3 regions of the Chitinibacter sp. ZOR0017 genome follow, and region 1 is predicted to be linked to each of the others. Evidence: predicted binding sites of a transcription regulator. Region 1 holds the regulator's gene; each other region holds the start of a gene.
What was found. Region 1 encodes FliA, which starts transcription of late flagellar genes. Its sites were predicted from a motif close to GCTAAAGNTNNNNNNNNNNCNGCCGATAAT; they were not measured.
Positions count from the first base shown of each region.

Region 1 (4,452 bases):
GGCTTGTGCGGTGACAAACGCGCCGTGTAGAAAGCGCGGCGCCAGCCAGCGGCCTTTGCAGCCGCCTTCTGGGTAGAGCGCAATATTGTGCCCAGCTTGCACCGCAGCGATCAGCGCCTGCTGTGCCGCTTGGCGCGAAGCTTTGCTTTCCCGCTCCACAAACAGCGTACCGGCCGCGGCGGCAATTCGCCCGACCAGCCACCAATCGCGCACCTCGTATTTGGCCAAGCTGCGCACTGGAAACAGCGCCGGAATTCCGACGTCTTCCAATGCGGAGGGGTGATTGGCGATCAGGATAAATTGCGCCGGCAGTGGCCCGGGGTAGTGCTGATGCAAACGTAATTGCACCCCCAGCGCGCGCACAAAACAGCGGCACCAGCTATGAAATAATGTGGGGTATAGGTGGCTAAGCCAGCGCTGGGGCAGCATTGCGAGCAATACCATCAGCAGGGTAAAGAATAGTAGATCAAGCCAGCCGAGTAAGCGCCAGCTGAGGAGCAGCAAAGTCTGCATGGCTTGCCCCGCGATGGGTGGGATAAGCTGACTATAGCGGCTGGCTGGCCGCTTTGCCGCGAGGCAGTAGGGGTGGGGTAAGTGGGGCTGGGGTATTGCGCTAAAAGTCTTGATGGGTAATGCTTTTAGAATAATACCTGCCCGGGTATTAGTGGTGCAGGAAACCTGCCAGCTTGTTTTCGAGTAGGCGCGGATTTTCGCCATTGGCGATGGTCACCAGCCCCTCGGCCACCATTTCACGTCGGCGCACTTCCAGCATCACATAATGCTTGAGCTTATTGGCGATCGGCAGCAGCAATAAGTTGGCCGCTCCCACGCCGTAGATGGTGGCCACAAAGGCCACGGCAATCCCGGCGCCCAGTTTGGATGGGTCGGTGAGGTTTTCCATCACGTGAATCAGCCCCAGTACCGCGCCCAAAATCCCGAAGGTGGGGCTGTAGCCGCCGGCGGACTCCCAGATTTTGATCGCGGCGCGGGCTTGGTCTTCGTAGGCATCGATATCCAGCTCCAGCGCGCGGCGCACGGTATCGGGCTCGGCGCCATCCACCACCATGGTGAGGCCGCGTTTCACAAACGGATCTTTTTCGCTATTGACGTAGGCTTCAAGCGCGAGCAAACCACCGCGACGAGCCTGCTGGCCCCAATTCATCAAGGTGGCGAGGATTTTGCGAAAATCCATATTCGGGGGGATAAAAATCCAGCGCAGCATTTTGATGCCGGCGACGAAATGGCGCATTTCGGTTTGCAGCATCACCGCTCCGGTGGTGCCACCGATCACGATCAGAAAGGCGGTAAATTGCACCAACGAGCCAATGTGCCCGCCTTCCAGCCAGTGGCCAAGCACAATGGCCGTCAGGCCGAGGATGATGCCAAATACACTGATTTTATCCATTTAACTCAGCCAGTCTTTGAGTTTGCTGCGCAAACGGGCCACCGCTTGCGCATGCAGTTGGCACACCCTTGATTCGGAAACGCCCAGTACGGCGCCGATTTCTTTTAGATTCAGCTCTTCGTCGTAATACAGCGCCATCAGCAGTTTTTCGCGCTCGGGCAAGAGGCCAATGGCTTCGATCAGCTGACCGCGAAAACGGCCGTCGCTCAGAATATCGATGGGGTTGGCTTTGTGATCGGCAGCATACTGATCGAGCTGATCATTATCGCCATCTTCTTCGAAATCTTCGTAATGCACCAGCTGATGGCCGCGGGCTTCGCCCAGCATGGCTTGATAATCGGCCAGCTCAATGCCCAGCTGGCGTGCCACTTCGCCCTCGGTGGGCGCGCGGCCTTGCTGTTGTTCCAGCGCGACAATCGCTTTTTCGATCTCGCGCATGTTTTTGCGCGCTTGCCGCGGGAGCCAGTCGGCGTTGCGCAGCTCATCGAGCATGGCGCCCCGAATGCGCTGGCTGGCAAAGGTTTCAAACAGCACGCCGGCTTCCGGATCAAAATTGCGCGCTGCTTCCATGAGCCCCATCAGGCCAACTTGAATCAAATCATCCACTTCCACGCTGGCCGGCAGCTTGCTCATCATGTGATAGGCAATTTTGCGCACCAAGGGCGCGTGCTGCTGCACGCGATCTTCTTCGCTGCTGCTTTGGGTGCTGCGATAAAGGGAGAGGGCGCGGTGAGCTGACATAAGACGGGTGAATTCAAATCGGCTTTTAGTGTAGCTGACTAATCCGCTTTTGACGAAGTCAGTTGTTGCTCTAATTGCGTCAGTGCGCGGCTCAGCGCTCGCTGCAGACCGGCGGCGGCGGCCTCAGGTTCGGCGCTGGCCAGTGCTTCACGGATCGCCAGCGGGTAGCTAAAGCTTTGCGTGCCGCGATGCAGCTGCAATTGCAGCTCCAGCACTGCGGCCGGCTGAGCCGGATCGCTCACATCGATATAGAGCGCGAGCAATTCGCCCTCCAAAAGCCAGCTGCTGGCGGCGCTGCCGGCGCTGGGCAGCACTTGGGCAAATAAACCGCTGCTGCGCAGCCATTGGCGTAGGTTTTGGCTCAGCTGTACTGGCGGTGGGGCAAGAAAACCGTGGTAGGGGTCGGCCACAAAGCGCTGCGCGGTTTCGCGATAAACCAGTGCGCTATCGCGAAAGGGCGGCGCGGCGCGCAGCTCTTGCACTTGCAGCGCGCCAAAACGGGCACTTTGGGCGCTGCCGGTGCGGCTAGCTTGCAGCAGAAAGTCCTGCCGCTCTGGTGGGGTAGAGCTGCAGGCAGTGCAGCACAGCAGCAACAAACAAAGCAGTTTTTTCATGGCTTAGGCGGCGTGTAACGCGGTGGATATTGATCAAACAGCAGCGAGCTGGGGCGTTGTTTGGCCTGTTCGCTCAGGGCTTTCAGATTGCTACTGGTGGCATTGAGATTATCGATGATTTGCTGCACATCGCCTTCGCGCTGGCCGCTCAGGCGATCTAGCCTAGCGGTAATGGCATCAAGCCGCGCCACGGTTTGGCTTAGCTCCGGCCCCGACAGTAGGCGATCAGCCGATTGGGCGGCGCTGGCCAGATGTCGCGCTGCCTGTTGTAGAGACGGATCAGCCAGCATCGTACCCAGCTGTTGATTGCTGGTGCGCACTTCCTGAATCAGGGCCGAGCTTTCACTGGCAATTTGCGCCAGAGGCAGGCCATTGACGGTGCGTAAGAGCTGGGTGCTTTGCCGGCTGAGATTAGCAGTATCGAGCTGATCAAGTTTGGTGTTGAGGGTGCGTAACGTCTGGTTAAAGAGCCCGATGGATTCATTCAGATCCAGTCGCTGCATTTTGGCCATCAGATCTTGGGCACTGCTCACCAGCTGATTCACCGTGCTATTGGCCGAGGGGATATATAAATTTTCGGGTTTCCACTGAATGGGCAGGGGCGGATTATCACGCGGGTTTTCGTAATCGATTTCCAGATAGCTGGTGCCGGTAAGGCCCTGCGGCGAAAGTTTAACCCGCAAGCCTTTGCTGATTTCGCGATTTAACTGCGCTTGTGCGCTCTCGCCCGCCGCCGGTTCGCCCAGAATGGCATGATCAAGCTGGGCTTCCACCAGGACATATTGCTGGCGCTGGGCCGCGGGCAGCTCGCCTTGATAGCGGCTGTAGGTAAAAGTAATGGCGGTGACTTCGCCGATCGCCACCCCGCGGTAACGCACTTTCGAGCCAATATCGAGGCCTTTTACCGATTCATTGAAGTAGGTTTCCAGCGTGCTGCGCGGTTGCCACCAGCGGCCACTGCCCACGCCGATCAGCAGGGCTGCGCCCAGCAAAATGGCGAGGATGATGAATAATCCTAAGCGAAAATATGACGGTTGCTTCATAACACACTCGCTGTGCCGGCGCGGGCGGGGCGCGCAGCGTGGAAAAAGTGGGCCACCCGTGGATCGCTAGCTGCCGCCAGTGCGGCCGGGGTGTCGATGGCCAGAATACCTTGGATGGATTTATCCAGCATGATGGCCCGATCGGCAATCGCCGCAATGCTGGCCAGCTCGTGGGTGACTACCACAATAGTTACGCCTTGCGTTTCGGCTAGCCGGCGGATCAGCTGATCCAGCTCGGCTGACGTGACCGGGTCAAGGCCAGCGGAGGGCTCATCCAGAAATAAAATCTGCGGGTCCAGCGCCATCGCCCGGGCGATGGCCGCGCGTTTTTGCATCCCGCCCGAAAGCTCAGCCGGGTAAAAATCAGCAAATTCTTCCAGCCCCACCAGCCGCAGCTTCAGGCGCGCCAAGGTATCGATGGCCGCAGTATCCAGCGGGCTGAAACTGCCGAGTGGGAGCTTGATATTATCCAAAATCGAGAGTGAGCCAAATAGCGCGCCGGATTGATACATCACACCAATCATCCGCAGTATCTGCTCGCGTGCCTGATTATCTGCGCCCACCAGCTCATTACCCTGGATGAGTATGCTGCCGGCCAGCGGTGGGTAGAGGCCAATCAGGTGTTTAAGCAGGGTGGATTTGCCGCAGC
Region 1 is NZ_JTLG01000002.1:25,087-29,538, reverse strand. It holds gene L991_RS00305 (1-acyl-sn-glycerol-3-phosphate acyltransferase) at 1-513, opposite strand, end outside; gene L991_RS00300 (flagellar motor protein) at 662-1,405, opposite strand; gene L991_RS00295 (RNA polymerase sigma factor FliA) at 1,406-2,146, opposite strand; gene L991_RS16185 (ABC-type transport auxiliary lipoprotein family protein) at 2,185-2,760, opposite strand; gene L991_RS00285 (MlaD family protein) at 2,757-3,803, opposite strand; gene L991_RS00280 (ABC transporter ATP-binding protein) at 3,800-4,452, opposite strand, start outside.

Region 2 (4,452 bases), on a different contig from region 1:
CCAGCTTTACGATGAAAGGGCTGAGCGAAGAACAGGTGGCCAAACTGAACAAACTCAGCGCGCAATTCAAAGGCTCGGTCTTGCGAGAAACCAGCTGTAAATAAATTTGGCGGCAAATGGGCGGCGCCAAATTTGCCCTTGCCGAACAGCGTCTTAGTCATTGGTCCGATTGGATACGCAGACCAAGCCAACAAAAAAGCCCGCAGTGCGGGCTTTTTTGTTTTTAAAGTTCAAGGCATTAAGGATAGCTGTATTGCTGCCAGCGCAATTCGGGATCGCGCACGATATAGATTTCCGGCGCAGGACTGGCGGCAGGCTTGATGACGGTTGTTTCACCCCAAGTTAGCCGTGGCTTGCCACTGCTGCCAGCACTACTGCTGCCGCTGCTTGCGCTCACCTCGTTCAAGCCTTTGGCCGGTGGCAGCACCTTACCCCCGGGCAGGCTGCTGGCAGGCATAACCCGCACCAGGCCAGGCGTCACTGCTTGCGATGACTCGGCGGCACCATGCCCACTACTTTTCTTGCTGCTGCCGCCATGGGCACTGCCAGCATGCGCGCTTGATTTACGCGCAGCGGGCGATTTGGAAGGCACATACACGCGCTGCACCGGCGTAGCACTACTGCTACCGTATTTGGGCGGTACATACTGCACCACCGGCGGCTCGGTAAACTGCGGCTTGGGCGCTTCGCCATGGGCCGCAGGCTTAGCTGGCTCGGCCTTGGTTTCCGTCTTAGCTTCGGCCTTTGTTTCGGCGGCGGCCGGCTTGGTGCTGGCTTTGGGCGCTTCACTGCCGTGCGAGCCGCTCACCTGCAACTGGCCTTTCAGATTATCCACCTTGGTAGGCGGGGCATTTTTAATGGCATGGCTTTCGGTTTTGGCCGGCGGCTTTTCCGCTGGTGTGCCATGGCCGGCTTCGGATGCCAGCACTAAGGCTGGCCAGCATAAACACAGGCTGAGCAGGGCTTTCATTTTTGACCTCCGCGTCCTACAAATCGCACATAGTCGCCCGCCTGCACCCCGCTGCCTTGCAAAATCCCGACAGAAAACAGCGGTTGCACCTGGGTGACATTCAGACTACCCACAATCTCTTCTGGCAAACCCAGCGACATGCTGGGCTCAAAACTAGCCGCGGCCAGCGGCAAACCACCGGGCGCCACACGATACACCTGCAAGCTATCGCCCACCCCTACTTTCGAGGTGGTGCCGGCATCGAAATACACGCGGTTTTTTTCTACCCGCGTGATCCGGGCTGAAAATGGAATACACGCAATGTCTTGCGTGATACGCCGGGCGGCTTCCTGCATTTTCTGTTCAATCAGCTGGCCGTAGGCGGTTTCTTTAAATCCTTCGGTGGCCATGCTGGTGGCGCGATCTTGCATGACCTGGCCACTGGCTTTTCCCGCCAGCCGATGCCGATTAACCAGCGCACCGGATACCCCATCAAACACAAATAATTCAAACTCAAACCGCCGCTCGGCCGGCGTAGCTTTAAGGCCCAGCTGGGTAAAATTCACCAGCGGGATATTCAGCTCCAGCTTGCGCTCACCCTCACGCAAATCATTGCCGTAGCTTGCCGCGTAGCGCTCACCACTGGTCGAGGTATCGCGCACGATACCGCCCACCACAAACTGCACCGCGTAGCGCCGAGCGAGTTCACGCACCCGCTCAGGCTGCAATAGGGGGTCGGCAAACTGTGGCTGTAAATCAAATGCCGCTTCGGACAATGCCTTTTGCGGCAAAAAACCACCGCTATCAAACAATTTGCGCATCAAATCCAGCTGGATGCCTTCCGGCAGCCGATCCAGATCGCGAGTTTGCGCCGGATGTTGCACCCACATATGCGCGAGCAAAAGCTTGCGCTTGTAATCGCCGCCGCCACACTGCACCGTCGCTGTCGCCGTTACCGCTGGCGCCGCTGCGGCCGTAGCCGCTGCCGGCGTGACGGTCGCGTTTTTAGCTTCCGCCGGCGCTGGTGGCTGCACATCGATGATGACGTGCAGAAAACCACTCTGGGTCGTCCACTCGCGCACCACCGTGTAATCCTGCGCCGGCGTGCCGCGGATTTGCGTATTGTCGCTAGTGCGTTGCTGGCCCTGCTGGCTATAGCTTTTGACTGTTGCGCCATTAAACAAAGCCGCATTTTCAAGGGCATCGGCAATCGCCTGCCGGCGGGCGACTTCTAAACCCTCGCTACCCAGCGGTGCAATGCCTTCATGTTGAGCCGCCCACAGCGGCGCTGCCAGCACGCAGCCGGCGATCAGCGTTCGAATCACAGTGACAGATAGAAATTCTGGCTAGGTAAGATGGCTGATTCTACCGGCATTGCCACCGGCTGTGGCACCGCCTTCATGGGCGCTGCCGCTGGGGTAGCTTCGCTGCCACCACTTTGGTGGCTAGCGGTTTGCGCTGCGCGATAAAATTCACCGCCCAGCGTGATTTCTAATGTGGTTTCAAAAGCGCCATCCGGCAGCGGCGTTACTGTGACCACACGAGCGCCACGCAGATACGATTCGACATAAGCACGGAAGCCATCATTATTCAGCGCCATCGCCGATACCGTACTGTTACCGGTGATTTTCACCCCGGATACGGTCTCGGCCAGCGTGCGATAAGCGTCGAGCTTCGAAGCACGCATCGCCAGCAAGCGGCGCTGTGAAGGCGATAAACCATCCATGGTTGGCATCGCGCCATAGCCCACTGCCGTGATTTTGCTTGGCAAGACCACCGGCGGATTGCTCACGCCCTCATCATGGCTTACCGTGGTTTTCCCACTGCTGGCACAAGCGGCCAGACCCAAGCTCAGCAGCGCCACCACCACGGTGCGCCAGCTGGCGGAAAACGTACGCATACGGGTCATCTTGTTCTCCTGACAATGTCATTAAGGCGATGCCTGACGATAGTTCCACTGTAGTCATCCGCTGGCGAAGCGCCAGTGCTTTACCGGCAGCAAACCGCTGACGCGGCGGATGGCCAAGTGGCCAGTTATCGCTTTATCGGCAGCCGCGGTTTTTTCTGCAGCCCAAACGCAACACGGCGGCATAAAAATGCCGCCGTGCCGAGTGCAAAGCTACCGAATCCGCGCTTATTGCTTGATAAACACCAGATCCCACACGCCGTGGCCCAGCTTGATACCACGGTTTTCAAACTTGGTGAGCGGGCGGTAATCGGGACGCTCGGCGTAGCCGGTGTCGCTGGTTGCGGTGTTTTTCAGCGTTGGCTCATTGCTCAGCACTTCCAGCATCTGAATCGCGTAGTCTTCCCAATCGGTAGCCAGATGCACATAGCCGCCGGCCTGAATGCGTGAAACCAGCAGCTTCACGAATTCAGGCTGAATCAGGCGGCGCTTGTTGTGGCGTTTTTTATGCCATGGATCGGGAAAGAAAATATGCGCACCGGCCAAGCTACCGGCTGGCAGCATGTTTTCCAGCACTTCGACCGCATCATGTTGCACGATGCGGATATTGCGGATGGCTTGCTCGCCAATCAGTTTCAGCAAGCTGCCCACACCCGGGGTATGTACTTCCACGCCCAGGAAATCGGTATCTGCGCGATGAACAGCGATTTCGGCCGTGGCCTGCCCCATGCCAAAACCGATTTCCAGCACCCGTGGCGCCTGACGGCCAAAGGCCGCATCCAGATCCAGCGCCTCTGGGCGATAATCCAGACAAAACTCTGGGCCGAATTGCTCCAGCGCTTTGGCTTGCCCGGTCGACAAATGCCCTTGGCGCAGCACAAAGCTGCGAATACGGCGCATAAATTTGCCTTCGCCAGCGGCTTCATCCTGCGGGCTGGTTTGCGGGTCGAGTTGCTCGTCGTTCATGGGGATTCCTTGCCATGTAAAACGCCGCCCTTGAGCGACAAGTGGCGGCGGTTTGGTATTCAATGGCGGTATTTTAATGCGCGGCGGGCGATTCACCAAATTTTGCGGTACCGGCCCGCTCGATCCAGCCAAGCTTTACCGGGGTATTAATCCGCAGGCTATACTTTTCATGGCCTGGCAGGCAATACCCAAGGCGTTCACTTATTTACTGGCGGCAATCATCCCGGTGACCGGGCTAGATGGATCGGCACTATACAGCTTGCGTGGCACACGGCCGGCGAGGAAGGCGTCGCGCCCGGCCTGCACTGCCAACTTCATCGCCCGTGCCATCCGTACCGGGTCTTGCGCGCCAGCAATGGCGGTATTCATCAAAATGCCATCGCAGCCTAATTCCATCGCAATCGCGGCATCAGAGGCGGTGCCCACACCGGCATCCACCAGCACCGGCACCTTGGCGGCTTCGATAATCAGGCGCAGATTCCACGGATTCAAAATCCCCATTCCCGAGCCGATCAGCGAGGCCAGCGGCATAATCGCGCAGCAGCCGATTTGTTCCAGCTCTTTGGCGATGATCGGGTCATCCGAGGTATAGACCATCACATCAAACCCCTCTTTCACCAGCGTTTCTGCG
Region 2 is NZ_JTLG01000033.1:11,215-15,666, forward strand. It holds gene L991_RS11000 (SPOR domain-containing protein) at 1-104, shown strand, start outside; gene L991_RS11005 (hypothetical protein) at 239-970, opposite strand; gene L991_RS11010 (flagellar assembly protein T N-terminal domain-containing protein) at 967-2,274, opposite strand; gene L991_RS11015 (LPP20 family lipoprotein) at 2,271-2,858, opposite strand; gene trmB (tRNA (guanosine(46)-N7)-methyltransferase TrmB) at 3,084-3,755, opposite strand; gene L991_RS11025 (thiazole synthase) at 4,023-4,452, opposite strand, start outside.
Region 2: L991_RS11015 (LPP20 family lipoprotein) is a predicted target of FliA. The motif match lies at 2,991-3,020, and genes of this name have one in related genera.

Region 3 (4,452 bases), on a different contig from region 1:
TGGCCATAGGGGTATAGCTTGCTAGGTATTGTTGATATTAGGTTTTAGGCTGATACATGGGCGGGGTAGGGCTGCCAGATTGGCAGCAGACCGATTTCATCGGCTGCCACTTGCCACGCCGCCGCACACCCGACGCCGGGCATGGCCACCAGCTCATCTGCAATGGTGATCAGCGGGGTCGTTTCGCGCAACCATGGCGCAATGCCCAGCGTTTGGCAATGGGCTTTGAGTGAACGCGTGGGGCGCTGTGGCCCGAGCTTGAGCATTTCGCCGCCGTGCCGGCCGCGCACGGCCCAGCCTTGAGTCAGCAAAGCGGGCTTGAGCCCCGCGCCTTGCGCGGCTTGCCAAGACAGTGCGCCTTGCCAGCCGGGCAGATCAATGCGCTCACCAGCTTGCGGCGGGTGGTCAAATTGTAGCGCGGGCCCGGCGTGATCACGCGCGCTACACAGATACAGCTGCCCACGATAGCGGCGCACGGCCGCACCGCGCCAGACCAGCGCCGGATGCGTGTCGGCCTCGGCTTGGAGCGCCGTGCGCAGTAATTCATTAAATGCCCGTAATTCCAGCACCATGCCGGCGCGCGCCAGCCAGCGGCGCAGGGCATTGTGCTGGCGCACGGTGCTCAGTGTTTGCCATTGCGCCAGATTAAGCGCGCCCAGCGGCGCGGCGTTTTCATCAAGGCAATGGGCGAGATCTTGCTGCGCGATTTCCTGCTGCAATTCGTGGGCTTGTGCCTGATGTATGGCGCTGCGCGCCAATAAGGTTAAGGCTTGTGGCGTGATACCCTCAATGGTCGGGATCAGTGCTTGGCGGATGTGGTTGCGCTTAAAGCTTGGGTCGGCGTTGCTTTCGTCGTTAATCCAGCGCAGTTGCTGCGCCTGCGCATAGTTTTCCAGTTCGGCCCGGCTGATGCCTAGGAAGGGGCGCAGTAGGGCTGTTGTGGTTTCGGCATTCTGCGAGGCTTGCACAGCCCGTTCACGTGGCATGGCAGCCAGGCCCGCCGGGCCAGCGCCGCGCAGCAGATTCAGTAGCAAGGTTTCAGCCTGATCGTTCAGATGATGGGCCAGCACAATGGCCTCGCAGTCTTGCTGCGCGTACACCTGATAACGCTGCTGGCGCGCACTGCCTTCCAGGCCTAGCCCGTTGTCGCGTGCGACATTCACCTGCACGACAGTGCATTCGATGTCCAGAGCGCTGGCCACCTGCTGGGAGTGCGCAGCCCAGTGCCCGGCATTGGACGAGAGGCCGTGATGCACATGCACAGCGCTGAGCGTAAAGCCTAGCTCGGCTTGTAGGCCGGCCAACCAGTGCAGCAACACGGTGGAATCGAGCCCGCCCGAAAAGCCCACACACAGGCGCGGGAAGGCACAACGGGAGCCGTAGCTCCCGTTGTTGGTTTCAGTTTGCGCGCGCGAACGCTCACAAAACTCGGCGATAAAGGCCTTGGCCTGCGCCCACTCAGGCGCTGGCTTCTTCTTTGAACTTACCATATTCCATCAGGCGATCGAAGCGGGCATCCAAGAGCTCGTCGACGCTTTTTGCTTTCAGGGTTTTGAGCGAATCGGCAATCGATTTTTTCAAAGTCGCCATCATTTCTTGCGGATTGCGATGTGCGCCACCCACTGGCTCGGTGACCACTTTATCGATCAGCCCCAAGGTTTTCAGGCGGCTGGCGGTAATGCCCAGTGCTTCGGCCGCATCGGCGGCACGCTCGGCGGTTTTCCACAAGATCGTTGCGCAGCCTTCGGGTGAAATCACCGAGTAGGTTGAGTATTGCAGCATCTGTACCACGTCACCCACGGCAATCGCCAAGGCACCGCCGGAGCCACCCTCGCCAATCACCGTGCAAATCACCGGCACGCGCAGTTTGGCCATCTCATACAGATTGCGGCCAATCGCTTCCGATTGCCCACGCTCTTCCGCGCCAATCCCAGGGTAGGCACCCGGGGTGTCGACAAAGGTTATGACGGGAATATTGAATTTTTCGGCCAGTTTCATCAGGCGCAAGGCTTTACGATAGCCTTCCGGACGGGGCATGCCGAAATTGCGGGCGATTTTTTCTTTGGTGTCGCGGCCTTTCTGATGGCCAATCACCATCACGCTCTGACCATTAAAGCGAGCCAAGCCGCCCACAATCGCCAAATCATCGGCAAAGGCGCGATCGCCGTGCAATTCCTGAAAATCGGTAAACAGACCTGCGATGTAATCGTAGGTGTAAGGCCGTTGCGGATGACGGGAAACCTGCGAAATCTGCCACGGTGTGAGCTTGGCGTAGATGTTCTTGGTTAATTCCTGGCTTTTCTTTTCCAGGTGCGAGATTTCTACCGAAATATCAACGGCCGAATCGTCCTGCACGTAGCGCAGCTCTTCGATCTTGTTTTCAAGCTCGGCAACCGATTGCTCGAAGTCAAGGAAGGTGGTTTTCATGCTGTAAAACTCCAGAAGCGCCACGGATAGCGCAGACAGGCGGGCACGATCCCGCCTTAAAATTTCGCGCAATCATACAGCAACAGCTCACCGTGACCAAGCTGACAGGCTGGGTTTTAGCTGTTGCGGTGCGGCAAATCAGGTGTTGCTAAAGACGATATCGGCTTTCACATCCAGCTTTTGCAAGCCTTTGCGCGCTTTGAGATTGATCACCAGCGGGGCGAGGGTATTGGCGCGAATCGGTTCACCATCCGGGCGCGAGAGAATCAAAAACAGCATGGCATCGCTGGCATCGGTGAGTTCGATTTGCGCGCATTCTTCGTCGCTGAGCTTGAGCACATAGTTAAAACCTAAACGCTCGGCGCCCACAATCGAGAAAGCAACTTCAGCGTCATCAAGCGATTGCAGCCAATACACGCTGGGATTGGGTTTTTCTTCGTGCAGCAATTTGAATTGATGGCAATGCTCAAACCCGGGCAGGCCGGCCGGAAAATGAATAATGGTGTCGGGATCAACTTCGATCGGACCAAACTGGCTTTGAAAAACGTTCATCGGTTTACCAAGCTCCAGAGCGGGGTGGAATGAGATAATCCGGTTTACATTAAAGGATGAGCGCGGTGCTGGCTATCTTTTTGCCTTTGTGCGGGCAAAAAGTGTATTAGAATAGGCTGATAATCAGTTGAATTGCTAAAGAAATTCCTGCTACTGCCGATTATTGGCATAATAGCAATCACGACGACTCAAGCCGCCGTAGCTAACGGTAGGGGAAGCATCATGAAAATCGACAACTCGGGTAAGCCACTGGCCGGGCTGGGCGCCAAGCCCACGGAAGTGCGCAGCAGTACGGCCGAAAAAGCCGACAGCACGGTTGCCGTGAGCAGCAGTGTAAATAGCAAACTATCTGGCGTAGCCAGCAACGAAGCCACATTCGATGCCGACAAAGTGGCGCAAATTCGTGCGGCCATCGCTGAAGGCCGCTTCGCGGTCAAGCCTGAAGCCATTGCCGATGGCCTACTCTCAAGCGTGAAAGAGCTGCTGGCCCGCTAATGTCAAACGTTCTACCGGATTTGCTCGCCGCCGAGCTGAGCCAAGTCCAGCTTCTGTTGCCTATTTTGCAACAAGAGCAACAAGCCCTGATTCAACGCCAGTTTGACCTCGTTACCAAGCTGATCGAAGCCAAACTGCGCGCCTTGCAAGCCCTCGAACAAGCCACGGCCGCACGCAGCGCTTACTGCCAGCAACAAGGCTGGCTGAGCAGCGATGCCATCGAAGCGCATTTAGGTGAGGCTTTGCCGCTGTGGCAAGAATTATTGCTGCAAGCACGCCAAGCCGATATGCTCAATCGTAGCAACGGCCAATTGATTCAAAGCCACGAAGAAGTTAACCGCCATCTGATGGCGAGCCTTGCGGCTGCGCGCAACCCGGATATTGGCTATAGCGCCGATGGTCGCCTCAGTAATCAGGGCGCCGCCAGTCGTCCGCTGGATCGCGCTTAATCGCGGCGGCGTTACAGCAAGCCGCGCACGATACCTACCCCAATTAAGACATACAGCACTCTCGGAATAAGGCGGCTCAGTCTGCGCAAGCGAGCGCTTTGTTGGTGCTGCATTTCTGCGGCCAAATTCAGCAGCAAATCGGCCAGAGTGCCGCTGGCCTCCGCAACGGTAATGCGACTGATGGTGCTGGCAGGCCATGGCCAGCCCAGCTGGGACAGCGCCACGCTGACCGCCATGCCTTGCTGTAGCAATTGGCCCAGTTGCAAGCACTCGCGTTGCAACTGGGGTAGGGGCATGCTTACCTTGCTGTGGACGCTGGCGCTGGCTGGGTCGATGCCCGCTTGAATGAGGCCCGCCCAGTGGTTGAGCCAGCGACATAGCAACGAACCCCACAACTAGCGCTGGATAATTGGAATATGCATTAGCCCCGCCAGCAGCCAGTGCCCGTGTGGCTGCTCATTGCGGATAGCTGTATATACCCGCCAAGGTATATACAGCAAAGCAATAATCAACAATGCTTTTATCAACA
Region 3 is NZ_JTLG01000021.1:337,584-342,035, reverse strand. It holds gene mutS (DNA mismatch repair protein MutS) at 1-7, opposite strand, end outside; gene tilS (tRNA lysidine(34) synthetase TilS) at 45-1,490, opposite strand; gene L991_RS08565 (acetyl-CoA carboxylase carboxyltransferase subunit alpha) at 1,459-2,427, opposite strand; gene fliW (flagellar assembly protein FliW) at 2,566-2,979, opposite strand; gene flgM (flagellar biosynthesis anti-sigma factor FlgM) at 3,202-3,474, shown strand; gene L991_RS08550 (flagella synthesis protein FlgN) at 3,474-3,923, shown strand; gene L991_RS08545 (type II secretion system F family protein) at 3,935-4,306, opposite strand; gene L991_RS08540 (hypothetical protein) at 4,319-4,452, opposite strand, start outside.
Region 3: flgM (flagellar biosynthesis anti-sigma factor FlgM) is a predicted target of FliA. The motif match lies at 3,114-3,143, and genes of this name have one in related genera.